One region of the Hydrogenophaga sp. SNF1 genome, then DNA from elsewhere that is predicted to be linked to it. Evidence: predicted binding sites of a transcription regulator. Region 1 holds the regulator's gene; the other holds the start of a gene.
What was found. Region 1 encodes NrdR, which represses ribonucleotide reductase genes. Its sites were predicted from a motif close to CACNANATNTNGTG; they were not measured.
Positions count from the first base shown of each region.

Region 2: a site for NrdR is predicted at 4,210-4,223, ahead of SOM08_RS04970 (ribonucleoside-diphosphate reductase subunit alpha). Genes of this name have one in related genera too.

Region 1 is NZ_CP139793.1:1,889,529-1,897,283, forward strand. It holds gene SOM08_RS09150 (pilus assembly protein) at 1-1,221, opposite strand, end outside; gene SOM08_RS09155 (pilus assembly PilX family protein) at 1,242-1,955, opposite strand; gene SOM08_RS09160 (PilW family protein) at 1,967-3,022, opposite strand; gene pilV (type IV pilus modification protein PilV) at 3,019-3,564, opposite strand; gene SOM08_RS09170 (GspH/FimT family pseudopilin) at 3,612-4,166, opposite strand; gene nrdR (transcriptional regulator NrdR) at 4,351-4,800, opposite strand; gene glyA (serine hydroxymethyltransferase) at 4,817-6,058, opposite strand; ZMP/ZTP riboswitch at 6,094-6,255, opposite strand; gene SOM08_RS09185 (lytic transglycosylase domain-containing protein) at 6,306-7,184, opposite strand.
Region 2 is NZ_CP139793.1:1,017,177-1,024,931, forward strand. It holds gene SOM08_RS04965 (ribonucleotide-diphosphate reductase subunit beta) at 1-1,055, opposite strand, end outside; gene SOM08_RS04970 (ribonucleoside-diphosphate reductase subunit alpha) at 1,203-4,016, opposite strand; gene ampD (1,6-anhydro-N-acetylmuramyl-L-alanine amidase AmpD) at 4,460-5,053, opposite strand; gene SOM08_RS04980 (sigma-54-dependent transcriptional regulator) at 5,028-6,554, opposite strand; gene SOM08_RS04985 (sensor histidine kinase) at 6,569-7,755, opposite strand, start outside.

The DNA.
Region 1 (7,755 bases):
ATCCCGGTTGCCGCCCCGCTCATGGGCGCTGCCAGTGATCACAGGGAACCCGTCTTTATAGGCGTTGGTGAGGTTGTCTGTGTAGCTGGTGGGCAGTGCGTAGCCGCGCATGTAGCGCAGGGCCGCGTAGTACAGCTCGCTGACGGGGTCATTGCCTTTGTAGCCTGCGGCATAACCGAACTTGTTGAGGTAGTTCATTAGGCCCGAATTGCTGACGCCGCTCGCTGTGGCATCGGTGGGATCCGGGTTGACCAAGATGACGCCAGTGGTCGTGTTCCATTCGACGTTTGCATTGGTGGTGACGCCTGTGCTGGTGGCCGCGACCGGCCCTACGCTTTTCATGGCCGAACGCAGCACGCCGCCGTTGCGGTCATTTCCCGTTTGGTTGAGGTAGCCGAAAGCTGCGAATCGCAGGGTCGCCGCGTACTCTTGAATCAATCCTTCGGGCTTGGCCACTCCCGAGTACTTGGCTTGGCAGTTGGCTTCTCGGGTATTTCCTGTGACCCCCTGAGCCGGCGACATAACGCAGGCCGACACTCGGATGTTGAAACATCCGAGTCGGTTCAAGTCGGTGTGTTGGCTACAGCTCTGCCTTTGTTGTGTGTCTGTCATATCGGAAAAACCGCTGTCAGACACAATGAATTTTGAGCCATAGCCCCCAGAGCGCACGGTCTTGCCCCGGAAAGTGCTAGGGAGTGGCGCGCTGGAGCCGCTGGGGAGTGTTTTGTTTGGGTTGTAGCTGTTCCGGTCACTAAATGATCGGATCAGGATGGTGCGGCTCGTGGTGTCGCCGTAGTAGTTGTTGTTGCTCAGGGCCTTTGCGGAGAAATTGTCGCGCGTGCCTCCTGTCATCACCGAGCGAAACTGATCCAAGTTGGTCATGGTGAGCCAATTCAGCAGGTTTCCGCTCCATTCGGAGCTGCCACACCCTCCGGTCGAGGTGATGGCGCTGGTGGGATTGAATACTTCAGCGGTGCTGTCGTAGGTATAGCATTTGCGATTGTCGAAGTAGCCCTCGTATTTGGTCGGGCTGCTGTACGTCGTACTTGTGTAGGAGACCTGGAGGCCTGTCGGAAATTCGACGGACAGCGCCAACATGACGTTGCCTGGCACGGCGCTGGTGGCGGGGGGTTGCTGAACAGGCTCGAATGCCAACGCCGTCACCGCGAAGGCGGAGGCCAGCAGGCCTGCCGCCAGTCGGAGTTCACATGAGGTTTTCATGATGAGGTTCCTGAGCGAGATCAAAGCGGTGAGAAAACCGATTGCAGAGTCACCGACGTGCGCCCTGCGACGCCTTGCGTGCGACCAAAGCCTACGGCGGTGATGCGGAAGAAGAGCTTGTTCGACGGTGGGGTAATGCCGAGATCGTCGGCTTTGAACAACTCGATGATGTATCGGGGCGCCGTAACGCCCGCGGGTAGGGGCGCATCGGTGAAAGTGCCGTATGCGATGGTTGGTACCGCGGCGCCAATCACCCCGGCGCAACTGCGGGGAGGGACTGCACCATCCCCCCAATTGGCCCCACCCCAGACAGGCATGCCGCAAGCGGTGGCTGAGCGGGCATTGAATACGCCCTGCTGCTCTGGTGCGCTGCCGATTCCACCATTGTCTAGGCCAATGTCATCGACAATGGGATTGGCAGCCACCCAGAAGTTGCCGGAGTCCGCATCGCTGGTCGGCCGGGTTCCGAGCGGGCGTACGGTAGTGCACGCAGTGGAGCCGTCAGGGGCTCGGCAATAGGTGGTGCCGTCGAAGCTCAATCCTAATATGTCGCGCTCAGCATCGCGTAGCGCCATTTCTGCGAATTCGCGGGCCGTGGCCATGTCGCGATCATTGGCGGCCATACGCTCTTCAAACAATGAGCCGCGCATGGCCATGACTCCCAATACCGAGAGCACGATAAGGAAAATGAGGCTCGTGACGAGCACGAAGCCCTTGGAGCGTTGGCGATGCATGTGTGCCGGGCTCATAAGGGGGTGGCGAAAACTGCGTTGCGAAGTGAGACAACGGAGACGTATCGCTTCCATAACCGGTTGTCACCTGCCGCCCTGGCAACGTTCGCGTCGAATGCGCCGTCGGCATCCCGCGTGCAAGTGGGTCGGGTCGCTTGCAGCGCTGCCGTGCCTTGCGCGGCTGCGCCAGACGTAACGGGCGTCGCCGCTACGATGCAGATCTCGACAGCCGTGACGGCAGCCCAACCCTGCGCACTGGCCGTGACGTCGCTGGCACTGAGATAGCGTTGTTGTCCGCTGCCTGCGGCGACGAGGTTGCCGGCTGTGCCAGGCGCCGACATCTGATAGCGCAACACAAACTCTTCGACGCCTTCGGCAATGGGTTGCGCACCGGCTGCCCCAGAGCCCTCGCACATCAATTGAGACGCCGCGCCTGCCGCTGGCGCAGGGGCTGAGAAGCGATTGATCACCATTACCCCGGCAGCGGGCACACGCTGCAGGCAATCCAGGCCGTCGCCAGTGGTCGTATCCGCAGGCACAAGGCTATTGCTTGGATTGGCCGGGTTGTTTGGCAGTCCTTGGTAGGCAATTTGCAGCGTATGGCGCGTGGCATTTGCTGCTCCGCAAGCTTGCGCTGCTGGTGGTGCCGACGTGGCGATTGTGTTGGGTGAGCTCGTCATGGCGCCATCGCAGCCAAACACCGGCGTCAGACCGCCGAAGAATTGGCTCAGCGGGGAAGGAAGGGGTGTGGCGGACGGCACCCGCACGAACATATTGGTTTGCACGGCGTTGCCTGGCACAAACACTGCCGCAGCCTGCGCGCGGTTGGCGGCGTCTAGGTCAAAAAAATCCACATACCCCGCTTGCGTAAGACTTTGCTTCAACATGCGCATCACTACCCTGGCAGGCTCGTTCAACTGCGCTTGGTCTTCGCGTTGCCGGGTGGTATTCGTAGTATTGAGGTAGACCGTGCCAATCGCGGCCAGGATCACCAGGCCGATGACCAGACTGACAAGCAATTCAATGAGGGTCAAACCTCTTTGTCGTGCGGTGGACGAAGCGATCTTCATGGTGTCACCCAAATGTTGAGGCACCGGATGCCAGGGACTGGGTCGCCAGGGCAGGATGCGTCGGCGGCCTCGGCGGTGTTCTCGTCGGTGACTGCCTCTGCCTTTTCACGCCACATGACAACCACCAGACGGGCATTGGGCTCCGTCGTTCCGCCTGCATTCGCGACAGGGAAAATTGAACCACGCCCTCCTGGCAGTTCACGCGCGAGTGACTGCCGCCATTCGCGGAGATCGCGCTGGGCGGATTGCGCTGCGGTGCAATCTGGTTGACCGCTAAGCCCGCATCCCGGGTCATCGGGTAACGCGTCGGCAGCGTCGTACTCGTCTTCTGCCAGATAGGCGGTTTCGGGGTTGGCTTGCGCTGTCAGGAGATTCGAAAAGGTGAGGTTGGCATTGTTGACACGCATCTTCTCGATGATGACGTCGGCTTGCAGGAGGGCTTGTGTGCGTACGGTCGATGTCTGCTGATACCGTGTGGAGGCGAGTTGCAGTCCGGCAACGCCGAGCAGGCCTATGGCCACCACCAGCATGGTGATGAGCACTTCTAGCAGTGAGGCACCACGTTGCCGTGAAATGCGGCCTGTGCAAGTCAGGGAATGTTGCATACGCCAGGGGTTACCACATTGATGCGCGCGGCCCGGGTGATGGTGATGTCGCGCGACAGATTGGCAAAGTCCGCTTCGGTTGAACACACGCGCAGTGTGTTCCCAGCGAAATTGGCGGCGGGCTGACCGTTGGGAAGGAACGTAAGGGCGCGACTGGCTACGGCGTTGTCGCTGAACGCGGTTCGAACCCTCGCCCTCGGCAGAGTGTCTTGAAGGATGGTTGGGGCGGCAGCATTGGGCAGGCCGGCGAAAACGATCCACCCGGCTTCCAGTGCGCTATCGGTGCAGTTGGTGCCGTTGTTGCTGGGGCAGATCGTGACGGGGGAGTTCTGGCGAACCGCCTCAGTTCTGGCGAAGTACACCGAAAGGGTGTAGTCGTTCGTCATTGAGCGGATCGCGTTGCGGACCACCAAGGTTCGCCAAGCTGGCGTCGCCAGCACGGCCAGCACGGCGAGCAAGGTGAGCACCGTCATCAACTCGATAACCGTGAACCCCTGCTGCTGGCGATGGAAACGGTAGGTGGTTAGCGGATGTTTCACGCCCGGATTGTCGACGGGCGGTCTAGGGGTATCCGGCACAAGCGCCGAAGTGTGGGCTGTGCGAGACGAACGGTTGGCTTTTCGACGGGGTTTTTTCTCGTCAATAAATACCCCTAAAGAACTATTTTTTCCGCCTATTCTCCATGCCATGCATCCGCCGATGGACTGGAGCGCCCGCAGGCCATCAGCGCTTCACCTCATCCACCAGCGCCCGGAACTCGTCGATGTCCTCGAAGCTGCGGTAAACGCTGGCGAAGCGGATGTAGGCGACCTTGTCGAGCTTCTTGAGCTCGCGCATCACCATCTCGCCGATGCGGTTGGCCGCAATCTCGCGCACGCCCAGGTTGAGCAGCTTTTCCTCGATGCGCTCGATCGCGGCATCGACCTGCTCGGTGCTCACCGGGCGCTTGCGCAGGGCCAGCGCGAAGGAGGCGCGCAGCTTGTCGGGTACGTACTCGACGCGGCGGCCGTCCTTCTTGACCACCATCGGAAAGCTGACGTCGGGCCGCTCGTAGGTGGTGAAGCGCTTCTCGCAGTGGCCGCAGCGGCGGCGGCGGCGGATGAAGTCGGCGTCTTCCGAGACCCGCGTCTCGACCACCTGGGTCTCGAGATGGCCGCAGAAGGGGCACCGCATCGCCGCCGCTCCGGGTTCAGCGGTAGACCGGGAAACGCGCGGTCAGCGCGTTGACCTTCTCGCGCACCGCGGCGATGTTGGCCGGGTCGCGGTTGTCGAGCACGTCGGCCACCAGGTTGGCGGTCAGGCGCGCTTCCTCGTCCTTGAAGCCGCGCGTGGTCATGGCCGGGGTGCCGATGCGCACGCCGCTGGTCACCATCGGCTTCTCGGGGTCGTTCGGGATGGCGTTCTTGTTGATCGTCATGTGCGCCTGGCCCAGCACCGCCTCGGCTTCCTTGCCGGTGATGCCCTTGGCGCGCAGGTCGACCAGCATGACGTGGCTTTCGGTGCGGCCGCTCACGATGCGCAGGCCGCGCTGGGTGAGCGTCTCGGCCACGATCTGGGCGTTCTTCAGCACCTGTTGCTGGTAGGCCTTGAACTCGGGCGAGAGCGCCTCCTTGAAGGCCACCGCCTTGGCGGCGATCACGTGCATCAGCGGGCCACCCTGCAGGCCGGGGAAGATGGCGCTGTTGATGGCTTTCTCGTGCTCGGCCTTCATGAGGATGAAGCCGCCGCGCGGGCCGCGCAGGCTCTTGTGGGTGGTGGAGGTCACCACGTCGGCGTGCGGCACCGGGTTGGGGTAGACGCCGGCGGCGATCAGGCCGGCATAGTGCGCCATGTCGACCATGAAGAGCGCGCCCACGTCCTTGGCCACCTTGGCGAAGCGCGCGAAGTCGATGCGCAGGCTGTAGGCCGAGGCGCCGGCGATGATGAGCTTGGGCTTGGTCTCGTGGGCCTTGCGCTCCATGGCGTCGTAGTCGATCTCTTCCTTCTCGTTGAGACCGTAGGAGACCACGTTGAACCACTTGCCGCTCATGTTGAGCGCCATGCCGTGGGTGAGGTGGCCGCCTTCGGCCAGGCTCATGCCCATGATGGTGTCGCCGGGCTTGAGGAAGGCCAGGAACACGCCTTCGTTGGCCGAGGCGCCGCAGTGCGGCTGCACGTTGGCGGCTTCGGCGCCGAAGAGCTGCTTGATGCGGTCGATGGCCAGCTGCTCGGCCACGTCGACGTACTCGCAGCCGCCGTAGTAGCGGCGGCCGGGGTAGCCCTCGGCGTACTTGTTGGTGAGCTGGGTGCCCTGCGCGGCCATCACGGCCGGGCTGGCGTAGTTCTCGCTCGCGATGAGCTCGATGTGGTGTTCCTGGCGGGCGTTTTCGGCCTGGATGGCGGCAAACAGCTCGGGGTCGGTCTGTTCGATGAGGATGCGGCGGTCGTACATGGCAGTCCTGAATGACGAGGAACCTTGCGCGTGACAAGGGCTGCCCAGGCGAACGGCTGAACGCCCGGCCTGGCGGCGCGGGCGGTGCGCTTCCCAGTGGTTGTCCCGGTGGTCGCCCTGAACAGGGGGCCGGGTGTCCACGTCAGCGGCCGATCCCCGCAAGGGGTGGCCGCCTATCGCCAGTCGCGCACCGCGCTAGTTTAGCCCAGCGGGATGCGGATCCCGCCGGCCGCGCGGGCGGGTGGCTTCAGGATGGAATGGCCGTGGACGGGGGCGCCACCGTGGGCCGGACCTCGGCCTCGACCTCGTTGCTCGGCGCCGGCGCATTGACGGGGATGGCGCGCGCCGGCGGCGGCGCGTCGAAGTGCTTGAGCGGCTTGCCCTGGGCCACGCGCTGGATGCGCAGGTGCTCGGCCATCACGCGGTTGATGTACCAACTGCCGTCGGTGGTGACCGCGCCCACGTACAGGCGCAGGCCTCCCTCCAGGGAGCCGGCGCGCTTGACCGCGTCGCTCAGCACGCGCGCGCCCACGCGCAGGTTGGACAGCGGGTCGAAGGCCGCCAGCTCGCCGCCGAAGTCCTCGTACTTGTCGGTGTGCACGCGCGTGAGCACCTGCATCAGGCCCTGGGCGCCCACGGGGCTCTGGGCGAAGGGGTTGAAGCGCGACTCGATGGCCATCACGGCCAGCAGCAGCGTCGGGTCCAGGCGGCTGCGCTCGCCGATCAGGTAGGCCTCGGCCACCAGGGCGCCCACGGGCTCGGGCGCCACGCGGTACTTGCGGCTGAGCCACTGCGTCACTTTGGCCTGCTGCTCGGTCAGGTCGCGCAGGTTGGCCACGGTCACGCGGTCGATGGCGGTGGGTTCCACCTCGACGTCGCGCTCGACCATCTGCTGCGCTTCCTGGCGCTGCAGCAGCCAGCTCAGCAGCCGCTCCTCGGCGCTGGCGCGCAGGTCGGCGCGCATGCCGAAGACGAGCAGGGCCACCGCGGCCACCGTGCCGAGCAGCGCCAGGCTGTTCTGCGTGGTGTGGATGAACCCCTGGTACACGTCGGAGGCGGCGTGGTTCAGGGACGATGCCAGGGCACGTGTCGTGCTCTTCTGCGGCGTCGGCGAGTGGGTCCTCATGGGTCGCTCCTTGCAGGTCGCCCGCGGCGTTCGTGGGAACGGCGCGGGCGGTCGTTGGGGGGGCTCTCGGTGGAGGGCCGCAGGGGGCCGCTTCCAACGAGTGGGCCTGCCGTGCAGGCCCGGGTTTACCCTCGCGTGGGCAAAAGTCGGCGGATGGTAGGGAGGCGTTAATAGCCAGTCAATGGTTTTGAACGCTGTTTGAAGAATAATTAGTAATATAAAATCGTCGGCCGACGTGCCAAAGTGGACAAACGCAGCGCCGCCGCCAATGGCCACGCGGGTTTGCGCGCGATGACAGGCGTATGACCGCTGGTCGGCCGATACCCACCTTTCATGGGGCAAAACGGGGTTTTGGGGGGCCGGAATGGGTTGCCGGGCCACGATTGAAAAGTTCCATGGTCGGGCGACGCGTGAGCCTTGATTCGACCGGTGGCGCGGCGTACGCTTCATCGGTCGGTCGCAGACCGGCACAGCCGACCCGGTGGAGTTCCACCGAACGGCCCCCTTGGGAGCAATCTCTTGCTCCCCGGCTGGCGGGACATCACCCTCCCACCACCCAACCGACGGCAAG
Region 2 (7,755 bases), 870 kb from region 1:
TTGGCGATGTAGCGCAGATAGCCCTTGAACATGGAGGCATTGAGGCCCAGCACGCCGCGCGGCATGGTGTCCTCGGCGTAGCGGTATTCGAGCTCGACAGCCTTGAGGAACAGCTCCTTGACCTCGGCCTTGAATTCGGCCGTCCAGAGCAGCGGGTTCTCCATCTTGATCGCGTTGATCAGGTCGATGCCGAAATTGCAGTGCATCGACTCGTCGCGCAGGATGTACTGGTACTGCTCGGCGGCGCCGGTCATCTTGTTCTGCCGGCCCAGCGCCAGGATCTGGGTGAAGCCGACGTAGAAGAACATGCCTTCCATGAGGCAGGCGAAGACGATCAGGCTCTTGAGCAGCGTCTGGTCGTTCTCGGGCGTGCCCGTGTGGAAGTTCGGGTCCATGATCGCCTCGATGAAGGGGATCAGGAACTCGTCCTTGTCGCGGATCGACTGCACCTCGTTGTAGGCGTTGAAGATCTCGGCCTCGTCCAGGCCCAGCGATTCCACGATGTACTGGTAGGCGTGCGTGTGGATCGCTTCCTCGAAGGCCTGGCGCAGCAGGAACTGGCGGCACTCGGGCGCCGTGATGTGGCGGTAGGTGCCCAGCACGATGTTGTTGGCGGCCAGCGAGTCGGCGGTGACGAAGAAGCCCAGGTTGCGCTTGACGATGCGGCGCTCGTCCTCGGTGAGGCCGTTGGGGTCCTTCCAGAGCGCGATGTCGCGGCTCATGTTCACTTCCTGCGGCATCCAGTGGTTGGCGCAGGTGGCCAGGTACTTCTCCCAGGCCCACTTGTATTTGAAGGGAACGAGCTGGTTGACGTCGGTCTGGCCGTTGATGATGCGCTTGTCGGCCACGTTGATGCGGCGCTGCGGCGCGGCCTGCTTGGCGCGCTGGGCTTCTGGCGACGGGGACTGCGCGGCGGCCGCGGCGAAGGCGGCAGCGCTGGCGACGGAAGTAGGTGCCTCACCGAAGGATGAGACTTGCAAGCCCGGCTGGCCGGAAGGGCGGGGGCTGTGCGTCGACGTCGAAGATGGCGTTGTGGGTTCTTCCCAGGTCAACATAAGGATCGGTCCGATTCAGCGAATTATCAAAGTGTCTGTGCGAATTGCAAAGCAATCAGGCCGCGCGCTCACGAATTCTGTTGCGGTGTTGCATCGAATGATTCGACGTTTCGCACCGCCTCGGGCTTCGATTGCGCGCAATCCGAATCACTGACAGGCCTCGCAACCCGGGTCGTCGATGGCGCAGAACTTCACATCGGTGGCGGGTTCGCTCGCGGCTTCGGCGGCGCTGGCGCTCGCGGCCATCGGCGCGCTCGGCGTCACCGACACGGCATTGAGCTGGCCCGTGCGACCGGTGGATTTCTCCACCTGCGTGGCCGAGGTCGTGCGCAGGTAATAGGTGGTCTTGAGGCCGCGCAGCCAGGCGAGCTTGTAGGTTTCGTCGAGCTTCTTGCCCGAGGCGCCGGCCATGTAGATGTTCAGGCTTTGCGCCTGGTCGATCCACTTCTGGCGGCGCGCCGCGGCCTCCACCAGCCACACCGGCTCGACCTCGAAGGCGGTGGCGTACAGGGCCTTGACGTCCTGCGGCACGCGGTCGATGGGACGCAGCGAACCGTCGAAGTGCTTGAGGTCCATGACCATCACGTCGTCCCACAGGCCCAGGCGCTTGAGGTCCTTGACGAGGTAGCCGTTGATGACGGTGAACTCGCCGGACAGGTTGGACTTGACCGAGAGGTTGCCGAAGCAGGGCTCGATGGAGGCGTCCACGCCGATGATGTTGGAGATGGTGGCGGTGGGGGCGATGGCCACGCAGTTGGAGTTGCGCATGCCGTCGCGGGCGATCTTCTGGCGCAGCGCGTCCCAGTCGAGGCTGCTGGAGCGGTCGACGTCGACGTAGCCGCCGCGCTCGCGGGCCAGCAGGTCCAGGGTGTCGGGCGGCAGGATGCCCTTGTCCCACAGCGAGCCCTTGAAGCTGCTGTAGCGGCCGCGCTCGCGGGACAGTTCGGTGGAAGCCCAATAGGCGTAGTAGCAGACGGCTTCCATGGAGCGGTCGGCGAATTCCACCGCCTCGTTCGAGGCGTAGGGGATGCGCAGCTCGTACAGCGCGTCCTGGAAGCCCATGACGCCCAGGCCCACCGGGCGGTGGCGCAGGTTGGAGTCGCGCGCCTTCTTGACCGCGTAGTAGTTGATGTCGATCACGTTGTCGAGCATGCGCATGGCCGTGGCGATGGTCTTGCGCAGCTTGTCGTGGTCGATCGCGCCGTCCTTCAGGTGGCGCAGCAGGTTGACCGAGCCGAGGTTGCACACGGCGGTCTCGGTGTCGCTGGTGTTGAGCGTGATCTCGGTGCAGAGGTTGGAGCTGTGCACCACGCCGGCGTGCTGCTGCGGGCTGCGCACGTTGCAGGCGTCCTTGAAGGTGATCCAGGGGTGGCCGGTCTCGAACAGCATCGACAGCATCTTGCGCCACAGGTCGGTGGCGGGCACCTTCTTGTAAGGCTTGATCTCGCCGCGCGCGGCCTTTTCCTCGTAGGCCACATAGGCCTTTTCGAAGTCGGTGCCGAACTTGTCGTGCAGGTCGGGGGTGTTGGAGGGGGAGAACAGGCTCCACTCGCCCTTTTCCAGCACGCGCTTCATGAACAGGTCCGGAATCCAGTTCGCGGTGTTCATGTCGTGGGTGCGGCGGCGGTCGTCGCCGGTGTTCTTGCGCAGCTCCAGGAACTCCTCGATGTCGAGGTGCCAGGTCTCGAGGTAGGTGCAGACCGCGCCCTTGCGCTTGCCGCCCTGGTTCACGGCCACGGCGGTGTCGTTGACGACTTTCAGGAAGGGCACGACGCCCTGCGATTCGCCGTTGGTGCCCTTGATGTGGCTGCCCAGGGCGCGCACGCGGGTCCAGTCGTTGCCCAGGCCGCCGGCGAACTTGGACAGCAGGGCGTTTTCCTTGATGGACTCATAGATGCCGTCGAGGTCGTCGGGCACCGTGGTGAGGTAGCAGCTGGACAGCTGCGAGCGCAGCGTGCCGCTGTTGAACAGCGTGGGCGTGCTGCTCATGAAGTCGAAGGTCGAGAGGATCTCGTAGAACTCGATGGCGCGGGCTTCGCGGTCGATCTCGTTGAGCGACAGGCCCATGGCCACGCGCATGAAGAAGGCCTGCGGCAGCTCGATGCGCGTCTTGCGCACGTGCAGGAAGTAGCGGTCGTACAGGGTCTGCAGGCCGAGGTAGTCGAACTGCAGGTCGCGCTCGGGCTTGAGCGCGGCGCCCAGGCGGGCGAGGTCGAAGTTCAGCAGGTCCGGGTTGAGCAGCTCGGCGTTGACGCCGCGCTGGATGAACTCGGGGAAGTAGTCGGCGTAGCGCTGGGCCATCTGCGCCTGCGGCACTTCCTGGCCCAGGATCTCCTTGACGATGGTGTGCAGCAGCAGGCGCGCGGTGGCGTAGGTGTAGTCGGGGTCTTTTTCGATCAGTGTGCGCGCGGCCAGGATGGCGGCCTTGTAGACCTCGTCCATGGGCACGCCGTCGTACAGGTTGCGCTTGGTCTCGGCGACGATGGGATCGGCCTTGACGTCGGCACCCAGACCGACGCAGGCGTCGGTGATCAGGCGCGTGAGGGCGTCGATGTCCAGCGGCACGCGCTGGCCGCCGTCGAGTACGTGCAGCTGAGGCTCGGCGGCGCGCGCGGTGGCGGCCTGGGTGGCGCGCTCGGCGGCGCGGCGCTCGCGGTAGAGCACGTAGGCGCGCGCGACTTCATGGTGGCCGCTGCGCATCAGGCCGAGTTCGGCCTGGTCCTGCACGTCCTCGATGTGGAAGGTGCCGCCGCCCGGACGCGAACGCATGAGGGCGCGCACCACGACCTGCGTCAGCTGGTCCACCGTTTCGCGCACGCTGGCCGAGGCCGCGCCCTGCGTGCCGTGCACGGCCAGGAAGGCCTTCATCATGGCCACGGCGATCTTGCTGGGCTCGAAGGGCACCACGGCGCCATTGCGCCGGATGATCTGGTACTGGGCGTAGGCGGACACGGAGGCCATGGCGGGGGAGGGCGAGACGCCGGGCGCGGATGTCGGGACGTTGGCGGCGGGGGACTGGGGGGTGGCTGCGCTCAGCATGGTTCCTCTCGATTCAGGATTTGTTCTCGGTGATCGGGTCGATCCGCCCCTGGTGCCTGGCGCCGGGTGGGCTCGCGGCGGCGCGGTTTTCAGGGTTGGGGGGTATCCGGGGGCACACTATATCTGGTGTGTAGGGGGGCAACAAGGCACTACCGATAGTGTTTGTGAATCCATCGCGGCCGATGGATGCCCTCAGGGAAACAGCCGCCGCGCGAGGGCGCGCGCGCAGCATTGGCGGCGCCTGCGTTTCACTCGAAAAGCGCAGTGTTCATGCGGGGTGCAAGGCGATTCGGTGCCGCAGGCCGCGTGCCGTCTCTGGTGTCCGATGGCGCGCTTGGGGTGGCGCGCGAAACACCCCGATACCCTCAGCCTGTGGCCTCGGGAAAACACGAGGGGTTCCACCCGACGAGCTGTCGCAACCGGGGCCAGTCGAAACCCGGCCCGGGGTCGTGTTTGCGGCCCGGCGCGATGTGCTCGTGCCCGGCCACGTGCGCGATCGGGTGGCGTGCGCGCAGCGCGCGGCACAGCCGCGCCAGCGCCGCGTACTGCGCGGCCTCGAAGGCCTCGCCCTCCAGGCCTTCGAGCTCGATGCCAACGGAGAAGTCGTTGCAGTTGTCGCGGCCCCGCCAGTGCGAGGCGCCGGCGTGCCAGGCGCGGCGCGCGGTGGAGACGAACTGGAGCACCCGACCGTCGCGGCGCACGAAGAAATGCGCCGAGACCTCGATGCCGCGGATGGCCTGGAAGTAGGCGTGCGCGTCCCAGTCGAGCCGGTTGGTGAACAGGCGCTCGACCTCGTCGCCCCCGTACACGCCGGGTGGCAGGCTGATGGAGTGCAGCACGATCAGGTCGACGGCCGTGCCGCGCGGCCGCGCGCCATGGTTGGGCGAATCGATCCGCCGAGCGCCGCGCCACCAGCCGCCGTGCCAGCGGGGCTCAATCGGTGGCGTCGGTGTCGCCATGGCCGGTCGCGCCGGGCACCACGATGCCCAGGCGCTGGATGCGGTAGCGGATCTGCCGCAGGTTCAGGCCCAGCCTTGCCGCCGCCGCGGTGCGGTTGTAGCCGCATTCCTGCAGGGCCTTGAGCAGCACCTGGCGTTCCTGCTCGTCGAGGTAGCTCTGCAGATCGCTGGGCAGGGCGGGCTCGTCGGCGGAGGCGGCCGGCGGCGTCAAGGGCACGAAGCGGTAGGGTCCGCCAGCCGGCACCGGTGCGTCGGGCAGCGGGTCGGGCAGCGTGGCGGGCTCGGTGTCGCCGGTTTCGCCGAAATCGGCGGGTTGCAGCACGGGGCCGCTGGCCAGCGCGAGCGCGCGCTGCAGCAGGTTCTCGAGCTCGCGCACGTTGCCCGGCAGCTCGCGCGCCTGCAGCCAGGCCAGCGCGGCCGGCGAGAGTTCGGGCACGGCCTGGCCGGCTTCGGCGCACAGGCGCTCGAGCAGGGCCTGCGCGAGCAGGGGCAGGTCCTCGGGTCGGTCGCGCAGCGCGGGCGTGCGCAGGCCGATCACGTTCAGCCGGTAGTACAGGTCCTGGCGGAACTGGCCGGCCTGCACCAGCGCGGGCAGGTCGCGGTGGGTGGCGCTGACCAGGCGCACGTCGACCACGTCCTCCTGTACCGCGCCGAGCGATCGCACCCGGCGTTCCTGGATGGCGCGCAGCAGCTTGGCCTGCATGGACAGGGGCAGGTCGCCGATCTCGTCGAGGAACAGGGTGCCGCCGTGCGCGGCCTGGAAATAGCCTTCGCGATCGGCGCTGGCGCCGGTGTAGGCGCCCTTGCGGGCGCCGAAGAACTCGGCCTCGATGAGGTTTTCGGGGATGGCGCCGCAGTTCACCGCCACGAAGGGGCCGCTGGCGCGGTGGCTGCATTCGTGCACGGCGCGCGCCACGAGCTCCTTGCCGGTGCCCGACTCGCCCAGGATGAGCACCGGCGCCATGCTGGTGGCGACCTTCTCGATGCGCGCCTTGGTCTGCACGATGCTGGGTGCCTGGCCCACCAGGCGCGCGAGCGCGCGCACCCCGCTGGGCGGCGGCGGCGCGCTGCGCGTGGGCTCGTTGCTGGTGGCCGGGCGCTCGCTGGCGGCGGCCAGAGGCGCGCGCTGACTGCGCAGGGCCGAGCCGACGGCGCTGCGCAACTGGCGCAGGTCGACCGGCTTGGTGAGGTAGTCGAAGGCGCCGGCCTTGAGCGACTCGACCGCGTTCTCGGCCGAACCGAAGGCGGTGATGACGATGCACTTCTCGGTCCGCGGGCTGTCGGCGATGTCGCGCAGCAGCGTCAGGCCCAGGCCGTCGGGCAACTGCATGTCGGTGATCAGCACGTCGTAGCGCTGCTGGGCCAGGCACTCGCGCGCCTGCGCCAGGTCGGCGGCGGTGGTGACGGCGTGGCCTTCGCGCAGCAGCGTCAGCTCGTAGAGCGTGCGCAGGTCGGGCTCGTCATCGACGACCAGGATGGAGGCGCTCGCGGCGACGGACATGCGCGGCGGCGGGATCAGCTGGCGGCCAGGGGCGGGTGGCCCGAGCGCAGCGGATCGACGATGGTGTGCTCATGGTCCTGAGCGGCTTGCGAGGGATAGGACAGGCTCTGCTGGTGCCCGCCGTCGCGCGCGGGCGGCGCAACCAGGGCCGCGCCGCGCACCGCCGGCATGAGCACATAGAACTCATTGCCCTCGCGCTGGTCGAGGCGGGCGCGCTGGTAGGCGATCTGGGCGCCGTAGCGTTCGCAGAGCTCGCGGCAGATGTACAGGCCCAGACCGCTGGAGCGGCTCTCGGACGAGAAGAAGGGCTCGAACAGGTGTTTGAGCACCGTGGCCTCCAGCGGGCCGCCATCGCTCCAGATGGACAGGCGCAGGTGCTCGCCGCCGCTGGGCTGGGTGATGATCCGGATGGAGGCCGGCTTGCCGCTGGCATGGCGCCGCGCATTGTCGAGCAGGTTCACGAGCAGGCGGCGCAGGTGCTCGGGGTCGAAGGACACCAGCCCCTGCGAGGCGTGCAGGTGCACACCCAGGGTCTGCGTCACGCTGTTCTGGCGCATCCACTCGGCGGTCACCTGGCGCACCATCGAATCGAGCGGCAGGGGCGGTACGTGGCCGTCGGTGCGGCTGGGCTGGGGGCGCGCGACGTTGAGGATGTCGTCGACGATGCGCGAAAGCCGCTGCGCGTTCTGCTCGATCATCGTCGTGAGGCGCTTGTGCGCGGGGTCGCGCACCTCTTCGTCGAGCAGGGCGTTGGCCTGGGTAATGGCCGACAGCGGGTTGCGGATCTCGTGCGCCACGGCGGCGGACATGCGGCCCATGGAGGCGAGCTTTTCGGTGCGCACGCGCGCCTCGACCTCGCGCAGGTCTTCCAGGAACAGCACGCACAGCGAACCGCGCTCGCCCACGGCGGGCGTGAGCTTGGTGCGCGCGTGCAGGCGCTGGCTGGGGCGCTCGCCGTGTTCGATGGTGGTCTCGGTCTCCAGCGCGGCGTCGACGGCGAAGCTCTCCTCCACCAGGGCCGCCAGGTGCGACCAGCTTGGCCGCGCCGACAGCAGCAGCCGCGCGCCCTCGGGGTAGTTGTCGCCCATGAGCATGCCGCGCGCGGCGGGATTGGCGTTGCGCACCACGCCGTGCGCGTCCACCACCAGCACGCCCACGCCCAGGCTTTCGATGACCACCTCGTTGACAGCGGCCTGCGCAC